Regions from separate parts of the Mesorhizobium sp. CO1-1-11 genome, predicted to be linked through region 1. Evidence: predicted binding sites of a transcription regulator. Region 1 holds the regulator's gene; each other region holds the start of a gene.
What was found. Region 1 encodes LexA, which represses DNA repair genes until DNA is damaged. Its sites were predicted from a motif close to TGTTCNNNNTGTGTTCNG; they were not measured.

Region 1 (4,794 bases):
TCGACAGCTATTTCGCCGGCATCGGCGGCAGCGGCTTCTTTCTCGGCAATCCAACGGTTGTTTCCGCCGACGACGGTGAGATGCCGCTATCGGCTCGCCTTTTTTCAGGCATCGAAAATGCCCGCGAAGCCATCGCCGACCACATCAGGGGCAGCGTCGGCGGCGCTGAAGGCGAGATCGCGGCGGCGCTGATCGTCGGCGTGCGCGCCGGCATACCCGATGAAATCAATGAAGCGATGCGGCGTACCGGCATCTATCACATCATCTCTATTTCGGGACTGCATATGGCGCTTGTGGCCGGCACCATCATGGGTCTGCTGCGTGGTGCCTTCGCGCTGTTTCCAGACTTTTCCGCGCGCCGGCCGGTGAAGAAATACGCGGCCGCCGCCGCACTGTTCTCGATCGCCGCCTATCTCATCATTTCCGGTGTCGTCGTTGCCGCCGAACGCAGCTTCATCATGCTGGCGGTGATGCTGATTGCCGTCTTCTTCGATCGCGCTGCCCTGACCATGCGCAATCTGGCGATCTCGGCGATCGCCGTGATCCTGGTCTCGCCTCACGAGGTTGTCGGCCCGAGCTTTCAGATGTCGTTCGCCGCGACCGCGGCCCTGGTTGGCGCTTATGCCGGCTGGGCCGATCACCATGCAGGAAAGACGCGGCCACCGCCGCCAAAGCGTTCCCTGGCGGGATTCCTGACGCGAAAATTCCTGCTGGCGACAGGAGGATTGGCCATGACGTCCATTATCGCCGGCAGCGCCACGGCACTGTTTGCCATCTGGCATTTCCAGCGGGTATCGCCGCTCAGCCTGTTCGCCAATCTGGCCGTGATGCCGATCGTGTCGGTCGTGATGTTCCTGGCCGTCGCCAGCGCCCTGCTGATGCCATTCGGACTGGATTGGCCGGCTCTCTACCTTATGGGCAAGGGCCTGACAGCAATGATCGCCGTGTCGGCGTGGATATCGGAGCGCTCTCCGGTCGATGGAGTCGGGCTGATTTCGCAGCAATCCGTGCTGCTGGTCACCGTCGCGCTGGTTATCGCGACGATGGCGACGACATGGCTGCGGTTCGCGGCGCTGCCATTCGCGCTTGCCGGCCTGTTGACTGTGTCGCACACGCGCGCGCCCGATGTGCTGATCTCGGAAGATGCGCGGCTGGTCGCGCTGCCGATCGGCAATGGCGAACTGGCCGTCAACCAGGAACGTCCGAACGAATTCGCAACCGACAACTGGAAGCGCGCCCTGATCTCCGAAACAATCGTCAAACCGGAAATGTTCGACACGACAGACGGGCAATTCGATGTTGCCAGTCCCACCGACCTGCCGCCAGGATCGCCTTTCTACTGCCGCGAAGGCCTGTGCCTTGCCAGGCACCCTTCCGGCGCGATCATTGCCTATGTCGAGGACCGCAAGACCACCTGGAAAGCCTGCGCTTTCGCCGACCTGATCATCGTCAATGACGCAACCGCCTATGACGTCTGCCACAATCCACTGGTTCTCGTCGTCACCAAACGGCAGCTCGCCCGCAAGGGAAGCGCTGCCGTCTTCTTCAATCCCCAGTCGGCCACGACCCGGGCCGCGATCGCATTCGCCGTCGACGGACCATACCGGCCCTGGCACGAACAGCGAAAATTCTCACGCGAGGCGAGGGGGCTGCCGCCGTACAAAAAACCCGACAAGCCCGATGGCAAGCCGGCTCAGTAGCGCCTGATCAACCCGACCAGCTTGCCTTGTACCTTGACCCTGTCCGGCCCGAAAATGCGTGTTTCGTAGGCTGGATTGGCGGCCTCGAGCGCGATCGAAGCGCCTTTGCGGCGGAACCGCTTCAGCGTCGCTTCCTCTTCGTCGACCAGTGCCACGATAATTTCGCCCGGGCTTGCCGTGTCGGCATTGCGGATAATGACCGTGTCTCCATCGAAGATACCGGCCTCGATCATCGAGTCGCCCTTGACCTCCAGCGCATAGTGCTCGCCGCCCATGATCATGTCCGGCGGCACCGAGATCGAATGCGTCTGATGCTGGATGGCATCGATCGGCACACCGGCGGCGATACGGCCCATGACCGGGATGGACACGGCTGAAACCGCATCGTCGTCGTTGCCGGCCGCGGGCAGGCGCGAAGGCGCAGCGGCCGGCCTGATCTGGCGTCCGGCGCTGCCTTGGCCAAGGCTGCCTTGGATGATGCTTGGCGAGAACTTCTTTGCCGCATTGAGGCCCGGCGCGATCGAGTCCGGCAGCCGCAGCACTTCCAGCGCGCGTGCCCGATTGGGTAGCCGGCGAATGAAGCCGCGCTCCTCCAGCGCCGTGATCAGGCGATGGATCCCCGACTTGGAGGCAAGATCGAGTGCTTCCTTCATCTCGTCGAAGGAAGGCGGTATCCCGCTTTCCTTGAGCCGTTCGTGGATGAACATCAGCAGTTCATGTTGCTTGCGTGTCAGCATGGCGGCCCCCAAGACATTGAACGAAAGGTTGAACCAGAATCGAAAAAACAAACCCAGAACAAACACTATCTGTTCCAGTTGTGTTCTGCAACCGTTTAAAGTTTAATGAATTTGTTAAGGGGTCGGAAGTTTTTTGCCCGCGACGGCGGGCAGCAACCAGCCCTTTCCGCCATCGGCAGGCGCATTGAAATCGTTTTGGTTAATGGCCTGTGGCCCATCCGCCGACGAGGCTTTGGCATCAGCTAGTTGGAAGGTTCTCCTCGGGGGGACGTATAATTCGCGGAGCCATTATTCGCGGAACGAAACGAAACCAAAATGCCAACGATTGGTAGCTTCGGGCGGCCATGGATCCGGGCGTTCGGCGCACCGGCCAGCGCGTTCGAATAGGCGTCGCTGAGGTTATCCCGAACCCGCCTTCAAGCTGCCGGCGCGAGCGGCGTATCTGGTAGCGCCGCTGTCTTCGCTGTGGACATAGACGTGCAGTGTGTAGCCGATATGCGCCGTCATCAGCGCCTTGGCCCGCTCGATGTCACGGTCGAGCGCCGCTTCCATGATCGCGGTATGGTGTTCGATCGCAATCGCTTCGCGCAGCGCTTCGATTGCCTCTTCATAGCCATCCTTGAGGCCGGCCGCGGCCCGCAGTGTCGGCGCCAGACCAAGAAAGCGATGATGCCGGCGCAGCTGATCCGAGATCGTCGAGCGGAACCGCAACAGCCAGTCGCATGTGGCGGCGCTCAGCAGCGCCGCATGGAAGGCCTCGTGGTTCTCGTCCCATCTGTCGACGGCCGCGTCCGAGGGATCGTCGACCGCCGTCTTGCAACGCGAGAGCCGGTAGTAGGCGGTGACCACGGCATCCTCCCACTCCCTGCCGCCTTTTTCCATCGATTCGAGGAACAGGGGTATCTCGACCACCATCCTGGCGCGTGCCAGATCCTCCAGCTCGGCCCGCGACACCGGAGCCACGGCAAAACCACGATTGCTGATGGCGGTGACCAGGCGTTCGGCCTCGAGCCGCGACAGGGCTTCGCGCAACGGTGTCCAGCCGACGCCATAGGTGCCGCGCAGCGCACTCAGTTTGAGCGGGGCGCCGGGCATGAGGCGCGTGGTCAGGATGTCGCGCCGCAACAGCTGATAGGCGGCTTCCGTTTTTGTGGAACTCGTTTCATCCCGCATGGTGATCAATCCGTCGTCTGGCGAAAGTATATATGATATTGGGTCACAGCAACAATTATATATAATGTTTGACACAGACCGGCGGACTCACCATGATCGCCGTAGCCGCCGCGTTTCCAAGCGGCCCTGATCAAATCTGGGAGGAAATGATGTTGAAGTCGAAATCCGCTTGGTTGTCGGGCTTGGCCCTGGCAGGCGCATTGATGGTCAGTGCCGGCAGTGCCGCGGCCGATCAGATCCGTATCGGCATTGCCAATTTCGGCGAGCATCCGCAATTGAACGCCGCCATAGCCGGCTTCAAGAAGGCGCTGACGGATAACGGCTTCGTCGAGGGCAAGGACGTCGTCTACACGGAGAGCCACACCAATTTCGATGCGTCGCTGGTGCCGCAGATGATCGCCAAGCTGCAGGCCGAGCAGCCCAAGCTGATCTACACCATCACCACGCCGGTCTCACAGATCGCCAAGAAAGCGCTCGCCGGTTCCGGCATTCCGATCGTTTTTGCCGCGGTCACCGATCCGGTGGCGGCCAAGCTGGTGCCGTCATGGGACGCCGGAGACGAAGGCATGACCGGCGCCAGCGATCTGCAGGACGTCGCCGCGGTGATGGCCTTCACCAAGAAGCTGCTGCCGAACGCCAAGCGCTTCGGCGTGCCTTATAATCCCGGTGAGGCCAATGACGTTGCCTTGGTCGAAAAGATCAAGGCGGCGGCACCGGCCGCCGGTTTCGAGGTGGTGGAGGTCGGCATCGACAACGTCAATGACATCCAGCAACGCATCGCTTCGCTCGCCGGCAAGGCCGACGTGATCTACGGCCCGGCCTCGAACCTGATCCAGCCGGCGATCGCCGCTGTCTCCGCGGCCGCGCGCCAGGCCGGTATCCCGGTCGTCAACTCCGATGACAGTGCGGTCCGTAACGGCACCGTGCCGGCGAGCTTCGCGGTCAATTACACGCAGGTCGGCGTCAACGCCGGCAACATCGCCGCCGAGATCCTCAAGGGCAAGGATCCCAAGACGATCGCGCCGTCGCGCCCGGCCTACAAGGACCACATGGCAACGATCTCGCGCAAGGCGATGGCCGCGTTCGGCATCGAGATACCGGCTTCAATGGCCGATTGCGGCTGCATCGTCGACTAACATCGGAACTGCCGGGGTGACGGCGTCGGCGCCGCTATCCCGAGGTCA
Region 2 (4,794 bases), on a different contig from region 1:
TCTGCTCGGCATCCATGACCAGCGCGACATGTTCGAGGAAGGAGCGCAGCGATTCGTACTCCTCCATCGAACGGATCAGTTCCTTCAGGTTCTCAAGCCGCCCGGGGGCTTCCGCCGAGCGGTCGTTCTTCCACATGTCGGTGTAGCCGCTCTCCTCGAGAATGGTCTCGGCGAGTTCGGTGTGCGGCGTGGTTTCCAGCGCCTTTTGCCAGCGTTCGAAATTGGCCGCGACCTCGCGCAGCGCGGCGCGCGGTTTCGGCTTCAGCTCGTCGCTTTCCGCCAGTGTACCCGCCGCCTCCAGCATCGGGATGCGCAAGGCGCGCGCGGTGTCGTGGATCTGGCGGATGGTCGCTTCGCCCAAGCCGCGCTTGGGCACATTGACGATGCGCTCGAAGGCGAGGTCGTCGGTGCTGTTGGCGACGACGCGGAAGAAGGCCAGCGCGTCGCGGATTTCCATGCGCTCGTAAAAACGCGGACCGCCGATGACGCGGTAGTTAAGGCCGAGCGTGATGAAGCGGTCCTCGAAGGCGCGCATCTGGAAGGACGCGCGGACCAGGATCGCCATGTCGTTCAAATTGTGCTTCTGGCGCTGGTAGGCCTCGATGGTCTCGCCGATGGCGCGGGCTTCCTCCTCCGAATCCCAGGCGGCGTGGACGTTGACCTTGCCGTCCTCCGGATCGTTGCGGTCGGTGAACAGCGTTTTGCCGAAACGGCCCTCATTGTAGGCGATGAGATGGGAGGCGGCGCCCAGTATGTGCGCGGTCGAGCGGTAGTTGCGCTCCAGCCGGATGATGGTGGCGCCCGGAAAATCCTTGTCGAAGCGCAGGATGTTGTCGACCTCGGCACCGCGCCAGCCATAGATCGACTGGTCGTCATCGCCGACGCAGCAGATATTGACTTTGTTTTCGCTCACGGGCTGTTCCGCGCCTGCCGGCGCGGGCCCTCCGCGGGGGCCTCGCAACGGCTCGGACGCCCGGTCGGGCTTGCGGCCTTCGGCCGAAACTGTTGATTCGTCCTCTGGAGTTGCGGGTCTATAGCTAGCCGCTTCCGTTCTACCTGAAACACCGGAAAAACTTGGAACGCGCCCACCCGGAGAACCACTTCGCGCTGGTTGTGGTCCGCTCGGCCTCTGCGCCAGAAGCCGCAGCCACATGTATTGGGCGGTGTTGGTGTCCTGGTACTCGTCGACGAGGATGTATTTGAACCGCCGGTGATAGTCCTTCAGCACATCGGGATTGGCGCGGAGGATGCGGATCGGGTGGCAGAGCAGATCGCCGAAATCGCAGGCGTTCAGCGTCTGCAGCCGCTCCTGATAGGCCTTGTAGAGCTCGCGGCCCTTGCCGTTGGCGAAGCTGCGCGCATCGCCTTCGGCGATATCGGCCGGACCCTGGCCCTTGTTCTTCCAGCCGTCGATCATCTGGGCGAACTGTTTCGCGGGCCAGCGCTTGTCGTCCAGGCCCTCGGCCTGGATCAGCTGCTTGATCAAGCGCACGACGTCGTCGGTGTCGAGGATGGTGAAATCGGACCTCAGGCCGGCAAGCTCGGCGTGGCGGCGCAGCAGCTTCACCCCGATCGAGTGGAAAGTGCCGAGCCACGGCATGCCCTCGACATTGCCTTCGCCGATCAGGATGCCGATGCGCTGCTTCATCTCGCGCGCGGCCTTGTTGGTGAAGGTGACGGCCAGGATCTGCGAGGGGAAGGCCCTGCCGGTGGCAAGGATGTGGGCGATGCGGGTGGTCAGCACGCGCGTCTTGCCCGTGCCGGCGCCGGCCAGCACCAGAACCGGGCCTTCGGTGGTCTCCACGGCCAGCCGCTGCTCGGGATTCAAGCCCCTGAGATAGTCGGGCGCATTGTTTTGGCCGCCGCGGGCAGCCATGGCGCGCGCGGCAATGCCCGACGGGGCCGTGGGCCGCGCATTGGGTTCGTCGAAAAAGGGCATGTCTTCGGAAAAGCCGGACATCTCCCCCGAATGTAGTGATTCGGGAGGGAAAGACCAGAACTGTCTACGTTTTGTTCCGGCAAAGTGCCCGATACGGCGGCTTCACCGATATGGGAACCGCCGTTGTGGAACAATCCCAGGCGGAACGAGGTTGCTGCCCGCGGGTCCGCGACCTACGCTTGACAGGCGCCGCCGTCGGGAGAAAGTTGCACGGGCAACACGCAATGCCGGGTTGCCCTAGCCCGCCCCATGCGCGCAACAGTCGAAGGAGTATCATCTTGGCTGTCACCATCACCTCCCTCATTCTGTTCCTCATAGGCCTGGCGCTTGGCGCCGGCGGCATCTGGTTGGCTTCGCTGGGCGGCAGTTGGTACTACATCATCGTCGGTCTCGCCTTCTTGGTCGCCGCCTGGCTGCTCTACCGGCGCCGTTCCACGGCGCTCTGGCTCTACGCGGCGATCGTGCTCGGCACGCTGGCCTGGGCGGTCTGGGAAACCGGCTTCGACTGGTGGGAGCTCGGCCCGCGCGGCGGCATCATCGTGCTGGTGGCGTTGTGGCTGCTGACGCCGTGGGCGCGGCGCGGCCTTGCCGGTCCGGACGGGCGAGCCCCTTTGATCCTTGCCGTGCTGGCATCGCTGGCGGTGGCCGGCTATTCGATGACCACGGACCCGAAGGACATCGGCGGCGCGCTCGACACCGACAAGGTGATCCCCAACGCCAATCTCGGCGGCGATGTGCCTGCGGGCGAATGGCACTATTACGGGCGCACGCAGTTCGGCCAGCGCTATTCGCCGCTCGACCAGATCACGCCGGAAAGCGTCGCCAACCTGAAGCCGGCCTGGACCTATCGCACCGGCGACGTCAAGGGCCCCGACGATGTCGGCGAGACCACCTATCAGGTGACACCGCTCAAAGTGGGCGACACGCTCTATATCTGCACGCCGCACAACTTCGCCATCGCCGTCGATGCGGCGACCGGCAAGGAGAAGTGGCGCTACGATCCCAAGATCAAGCTCGACAAGGACCGCCAGCACCAGACCTGCCGGGGCGTCTCCTATTATGCCGACGCAGCGGGCGCCGCCGGCCAGCCCTGCGCGGCGCGCGTCTACCTGCCGACCTCGGATGCGCGGCTGATCGCGCTCGACGCCGCCAACGGGCAGGTTTGCCCGGCCTTCGCCGAGGGCGGCACGCTCAATCTGTTGACCGGCATGCCGTATCCGAAGTCGGGCTATTACTACTCGACCTCGGCGCCGCTGATTGCCGGCGGCAAGATCATCGTCGGCGGGGCGGTCAATGACAATTATTCGACGCAGGAGCCGTCCGGCGTCATCCGCGCCTATGATGCGAGCAGCGGCAAATTGCTGTGGAACTGGGATTCCGGCAATCCGGACCAGACGACGCCGCTGCCGGCCGGCCAGACCTACACCGCCAACTCGCCCAACATGTGGTCGACGCCGAGCGCCGACGAGAAGCTCGGCCTGCTCTACGTGCCGCTCGGCAACCAGACGCCGGACCAGCTCGGCATGGGCCGCAGTGCCAATGTCGAGAAATTCTCCTCCTCGATCACCGCCCTGGACCTCAACACCGGGCAGCTGAAATGGGTACGCCAGACCGTGCACCATGACCTCTGGGACATGGACGTGCCGGCGCAGCCGAGCCTGGTCGACATCACCAAGGCCGACGGCTCCGTGGTGCCCGCGCTGGTCGGGCCGACCAAGCAAGGGGACCTTTATGTGCTCGACCGGCGCACCGGCGAGCCGGTGATTGCGGTCAAGGAAGTGGCGGCGCCCGGCGGCGCCGTCGAGGGCGACCACACATCGCCGACGCAGCCCGCGTCCGACCTTTCCTTCAACCCGCCGCCGCTGACCGAGCATGATATGTGGGGCATCACCATGTTCGACCAGCTGGCGTGCCGCATCGCGCTTCACAAATTGCGCTATGAAGGCCGCTACACGCCGCCCTCGCTGCAGGGATCGCTGGTTTATCCCGGCAATTTCGGCACGTTCAACTGGGGTGGCGTGGCGGTCGATCCGGTGCGGCAAGTGATGTTCGGGATGCCGACCTATCTTGCCTTCACGTCGCGGCTGGTGCCGCGCGCCGACGTGCCGCCGCCGGGCGACACCAAGGGCAGCGAGCAGGGGTTGAACCGCAATGACGGCGCGCCCTATGCGGTGGTGATGGGACCGTTCCTGTCGCCACTCGGCATTCCCTGCCAGGCGCCGCCCTGGGGCTACGTCGCGGGCGTCGATCTTCGCACCGGCGCGATTGCCTACAAGCACCGCAACGGCACCGTCTACGACATGACGCCGCTGCCGTTGCCGTTCAAGGTCGGGGTGCCCGGCATTGGCGGGCCGATGATCACCGCCGGCGGTGTCGCCTTCCTGGGTGCCGCGGTCGACGACTATCTGCGCGCCTACGAGCTGACGTCAGGCAAGCAGCTCTGGCAGGCGCGGCTGCCGGCCGGAGGGCAATCGACGCCGATGACCTACACCGTCGCGGACGGACGCCAGTTCGTGGTCATCGTCGCCGGCGGCCACGGCTCGGTGGGCACCAAGCCGGGCGATTACGTGATGGCCTACGCGCTGCCGAAGTAGGCAGGCGGGGTTACCGGGTCCGGCGAGCCGACGATCAGCCGAGCCCCAGATGGCTCTTTAGGCTCGGCACCGAGCCAAGCACTTGGTTGGTCAGATCGGGGCCTGCGGCCGCCTCGGCCTGCTGGACAAGCGTCTCGCCAGCCTTCTGGATCTGCGCCAAGTCGAGGCCGGAGGCCTTGAGCGCCGCGAGGCCGTTGACCAACGCGCCGGCCTTTTCGCCGAGAACGCCGCCAAGCGCGCCCTGCAGCGACGACAGGAAGC
Region 3 (4,794 bases), on a different contig from region 1:
GAAGAAATGGTAGTGCTGGTCTGTGTGATGCGGTGAGGTCGGGTTGATCCGGCTAACGTTCATGCCGCCATCGAAAAGCGACAGCGTCCAGTTCGGCCACATCCAAAGCCATTTACCGCGATAGAATAGACCGTCTTTCGGCGGTGCGGTCATCCGGACATAACCGGGATGGGCAGTGGTCTGGAAAGCTTCGAAGTCGATGGCAGCGTAGAACGAGGGATGCGTGCCAGGGATGTGGTAGCCTTCGACGAAATTGTCGGTGTAGATCTTCCAGTTCGCCGCAAAGCTGACGGTGGCCTGATCGGTGGCGGCATAGGTCTCCAACGGCTCGTCCGCCAGTTCGGCGGGCAGAGAGCCAAGTTGCTCCAGAAGACTTTCCTTCGGGTCGAGTGCCGCGAAGAGCAGCCCGCGCCACTCGGACAATTGCACCGTCTCCAGCGGCCAGTCCTCGGCGATGATCGCGGGATCCTTGCCATACCATGGGGCCTGCACCAGCCGTCCGGTGTCGGCAAAGGACCATTTGTGATAGGGACAAACGATCAGCCCACATTTGCCCTCGCCATCGGCCAGAAGTTTCGCCCCCCGGTGGCGGCAGACGTTCTTAAATCCGCGCAAGGTCCCGTCCCGGCCCCGGATGGCGAAGATCGGCGTACCGGCGATGTCGATGGCAAGGTATTGACCGGACGTCGCGACCGAGGCGACTGGCCCCATGAACTGCCAGGTGTGCGCGAAAATGTTGCCCCGTTCCTGCTGCCAGATATCATCCCGGACATAAAGCGAAGGGTCCAGATTAAGGTATTGCACGGGCGGAGTGTCGAGTGGCAGGTGGTTGGGCCGCAAGGTGTCTGGCGTCATAGGCTAACCCTCGAATTGCTGCAATCCTGTCGTAAGTGGGGCGACATCGCAAGGGAATTGGCTCTGCTGCGCACAGCCTGCGCGGTCCCAACTCGGCTGCTCTAAAATCATGCTGATATCTGCCCCTAAAGCGGGCTTCAAACCCGCTTTTTGGAGAAGGTCCACACCATCAGCGGATATTCGTCGTCGTTGGTTAAGTCTCGCCATAGCCCATACGCCCTAACAGGACCGCCAATATGGGCTCTGGCGCAGGCTTTGTTGCCCCAACCAAAGGCCTGCACGTCGTCCGGGGCGAAGCCGCCTTCGACCATTAGCTGCTTAAGCCCCGCTGGCGTCCAACGGTTGTAGTCATGCGGGCGCGCATGCACGCGGAACAGGAAGGGTGTGGCCACCATCGCCCAGCCGCCGGGCTTGGTCATGGCGTGGATGTTGGCTGCGGCCGCTTGCGGGCGCTGCACATGTTCCAACACCTGGTCAGCGATGACGATCGAATATTGCTCCTCGGTCCGATCCCGGCAGATGTCGAAGTCTGGAAAGTCCACCGCGCGATAGTCCGGGCACAGCGCCCGCCAATAGCGGTTCCAGCCTGGCGAGATCTCGATCACATCTCGCGACTTGCGGTTGGCCGCTTCGATGAACGCGGTAAAGGCCTCGATCTGGCGTATGCGCAGCCAGTTGCGGCTGTCGTAGCGAAGCAACCGCTTGGCAACGTGTTTGCCGCGATTCCTCAGGGCGCCAGCAAAGCTAGTCATTATCGACCTCCTCCTGTCCGCCTAAGCAAAATATAGCAGCACGAAGTGCGGAAAAGATGACGTCCTCAATCTTTCACGGTCGCGGAGCTGAAGGAGATGCTGCCCCCTCCAGCCAAGCAATCTCGTAATCAGTAATTGCGGTTGTAATGGCGCGGTCGTCACAGGGTGCGGTGCCGATGCGCCCGTAGCACTCCTGGTGGCGGCAGAGCTGGTCTTCGCGCCGCTGCGGCGTTGCGGCGGAGCCGACCACCGCACTGATCAGGGCGCCGCCAGCGGCACCGATCACCGTGCTCTGTGTCGCCGCCGATCGCCTGTCCGAGCAGCGCGCCTCCCCGGGACCAACACGGGGGAGAACGAAGCCGAGTGCGGTTGCATAGCGCTGAACGGCCGCGCGCCGGCTCACGAGGTGAGACAGGTTTTCCGATGGTTGAAGGCAATGGCTTCCAAAGCGGAAAGCGTCGCCCGGATATTATCGGCTGGTCTTCAAGGCCTACGATGGTGGCAAGCGCGCCATGAGCACCGGTGGTGGCGCATGATCCAGCGACGACGGCGCGGAATAGCCTCGTCATCCCAACCAGGCCGGTTGCGTGCAGCGCAAGTACCCGCACAGCGAGCCTGCGTGCTCCTGCGATGTCGGAGTCGGCGGTGACCACCCGGAAGTCGCGAAAGGACACGAGTAGTGGATGGCTTGTGCCCTCGTTGTGAATCCATTCGAAAGTGGGGAAACGATGCGGCTGCATGCTCGGGCTCTGCGCTCATGACGGCCGCAACAAGCAGGTGGAACAAAACAAGATCAAATGCATTCCCCATGCCAAGACAGGAGATCGCAATGGAAGACTCGCGCGCAAAACCCGATGCAAACGTCGAGAAAGAACCCGACGAATGGGTGAGTGGTGACGACCCGATGACCCCATCCCAAGCGTCTTATCTGAAAACCCTGTGTGAGCAGGCTGAGGATCAGGAAAGCATTGCAGACAACCTCAGCAAGGCAGAGGCCTCCAAGCGCATAGATGCACTAAGGGCAAAGCTGAAACTTTAAGCACCAGCTCGGGCGCTCTGTCTTTACCGCCTCGACCTTCCATCTCGCGCGGGCAGGCCTCATAGTCGGCTGGGGAGCGGGTCGGGATTGCCAAGCCCTTCCTGATATTGCTGGCAATCGCGGAACTTTTGGCAAGGCGAGACCTTCTCCATATTCGAAACCACAGGAGGAACGAGTGGCCAATCTAGGAAGACTTGCGATCGCTATGCTGGGGGTTCTGGCTTATCAAAACCGCGACAAGATTGCCGAGGCGATCCGCGGAGCGGGCGATCCCAATAATCCCCAGGGCGGGATACTGGACCAGGTGTCCAAGGGCGTATCCGGCACGGCGCTCGGCGATATTCTCGACCGCTTTAGAAACGCAGGTGCCGGGTCGAAGGTAGACTCCTGGGTCGGCACCGGGCCGAACCAGCCGATCGAGCCGCACGAGGTGGTAACGGCGATCGATGCGCCGACGCTGGAAGCACTCTCCCACCAGACCGGCCTCTCGCGCGAGGAGCTGATTGCAAGGATCACCAGGGATTTGCCCGACGCGGTTAACCAGATGACCCCAGACGGCACCCTCCCAGCAGACGACCGAACAAATGCTCCAGACCAGCCCAACCTGCTCGACGACGTGCCTTCCCGGCCGATACAAAGCTAATTCCACATGACGGAAGCGGACTGGAGAGGTGCGAAACCGAGGAGATTGGATCGAGCGAGCAATGGCAGCCGGAAAGTAGGGACAAGCGAAACGCCTATTGTGGATCGCCAGACTGCGAGGGCAATCGCCGAGCTCTTGGCAGTGCTGCTTGATTCGCGCTGGCGAATCCCGAGTACGCCAATTCGGTTCGGACTGGATGCTCTGGTAGGCCTGGTGCCTGTGCTGGGAGATACAGCAACCGGGTTGATCTCGGCTTACATTGTGCTGCGAGCCCGCAAATGCGGCGCTGGGAAGCTGTTGGTTGCTCGGATGTTGGCCAATGTGCTGTTTGATACCGTCTTGGGAAGCGTGCCCGTCCTCGGATCGATCTTCGATGTTTACTACAAGTCGAACAACCGCAACATCCGCCTGCTTCGTGGCCATCTAAGCCGTCAGGTTGCTGAACGGTAGTTCGCAGGGCATCACCCATGCGGCGTTCGCGACCGGGAAGCGGCCGGTGTTGGCCGGAGACGATGCCGTTGCCGCCAACTTGGAATGTTTCATCCAGCCGCACTCTCGGAACTGGCTGCGGAATCTGCGCCACCTTTGTCGATGTGGGTTCAATGAGTTCGGCAAAATCGGTGAAGACCGATCTTTGTTGCGCCGCTGGCAAATCTGCGCAGCGATCAGGTGATCGGTAAGGTCGATTCCGACAAAGACAGCCAGCGCTTTGCTGAGGTGATCGGAGCTATACCGCTTTTGCGCCCGATGCCTAGGAACCATGAACCGAGCTGCTGGTTTGGACAGCACGCCGGGTGGTCGGCGTGGCAGTTAATGGAGAAACCCAATGACACGAGCATTCACGACTACAGTATTGGCGGCCGCGTTCGCTATGCTCGCCCCGTCCGCCTTTGCGCAATCGGCGGATGTTCCCAAGCCCGCATCACCAGCCCAGGATCGGACGGCGGACGAAGCCGGACAGAACCAGCAAGCAATGCGTCAAATGATGCGCGAGATGATGGATGAGATGCTGCAGGAAAAAACAGCAAAGGATCGAGACCCCGAGGCAGATTGGCGACACAGGGGCCCAAGGCTTCAGGACGACGAGATGAGCGATCGTGATACGGGACGTATGAAGCACGGCCGCAGGGCGGGAGCCGATATGATGCAGGGTGCCAAAATGAGGATCATGTTCGCCATCATGGACACCGACGGTGATGGTACACTGTCGCGGACGGAGGTTCAGGATTTCATCGGGCGAATTTTCAACGCTGTCGACGAGGACGGCGATGAAAGCGTCGACATCCAGGAACTCCAATCCTTTTTCCGTCCCGGAGGAGACCAGGACCGACGTTAGCACCGACAGGTTGTACCTCGGCCTGCTCGACGTCTGAAGCTAGGGCCCACAGGAGATGGCTCGGAGCACGGTATTTGGCTCCCCACCGTCTCATGCTCCGCCGATACTCGGTAGGATCAACGGGGTAAAGACCTGCGCAGAGCTCGCACGAGGCTGGACGGCTGTGCCC

Region 2: a site for LexA is predicted at 2,001-2,018, ahead of LB554_RS05930 (ATP-dependent helicase). Genes of this name have one in related genera too.
Region 3: a site for LexA is predicted at 2,386-2,403, ahead of LB554_RS16000 (DUF3072 domain-containing protein). Genes of this name have one in related genera too.

What each region holds. Positions count from the first base shown of each region.
Region 1 covers NZ_JAIUHE010000022.1:101,244-106,037, reverse strand. Annotated here, with positions in the region: gene LB554_RS23975 (ComEC/Rec2 family competence protein) at 1-1,700, shown strand, start outside; gene lexA (transcriptional repressor LexA) at 1,694-2,437, opposite strand; gene LB554_RS23965 (GntR family transcriptional regulator) at 2,837-3,610, opposite strand; gene LB554_RS23960 (ABC transporter substrate-binding protein) at 3,760-4,746, shown strand.
Region 2 covers NZ_JAIUHE010000004.1:143,280-148,073, forward strand. Annotated here, with positions in the region: gene LB554_RS05930 (ATP-dependent helicase) at 1-1,960, opposite strand, end outside; gene LB554_RS05935 (glucose/quinate/shikimate family membrane-bound PQQ-dependent dehydrogenase) at 2,218-4,533, shown strand; gene LB554_RS05940 (hypothetical protein) at 4,568-4,794, opposite strand, start outside.
Region 3 covers NZ_JAIUHE010000012.1:109,376-114,169, forward strand. Annotated here, with positions in the region: gene LB554_RS15985 (aromatic ring-hydroxylating oxygenase subunit alpha) at 1-855, opposite strand, end outside; gene LB554_RS15990 (class I SAM-dependent methyltransferase) at 993-1,607, opposite strand; partial or broken gene LB554_RS15995 (hypothetical protein) at 1,736-1,939, opposite strand; gene LB554_RS16000 (DUF3072 domain-containing protein) at 2,437-2,646, shown strand; gene LB554_RS16005 (YidB family protein) at 2,822-3,289, shown strand; gene LB554_RS16010 (DUF4112 domain-containing protein) at 3,296-3,739, shown strand; gene LB554_RS16015 (EF-hand domain-containing protein) at 4,116-4,625, shown strand.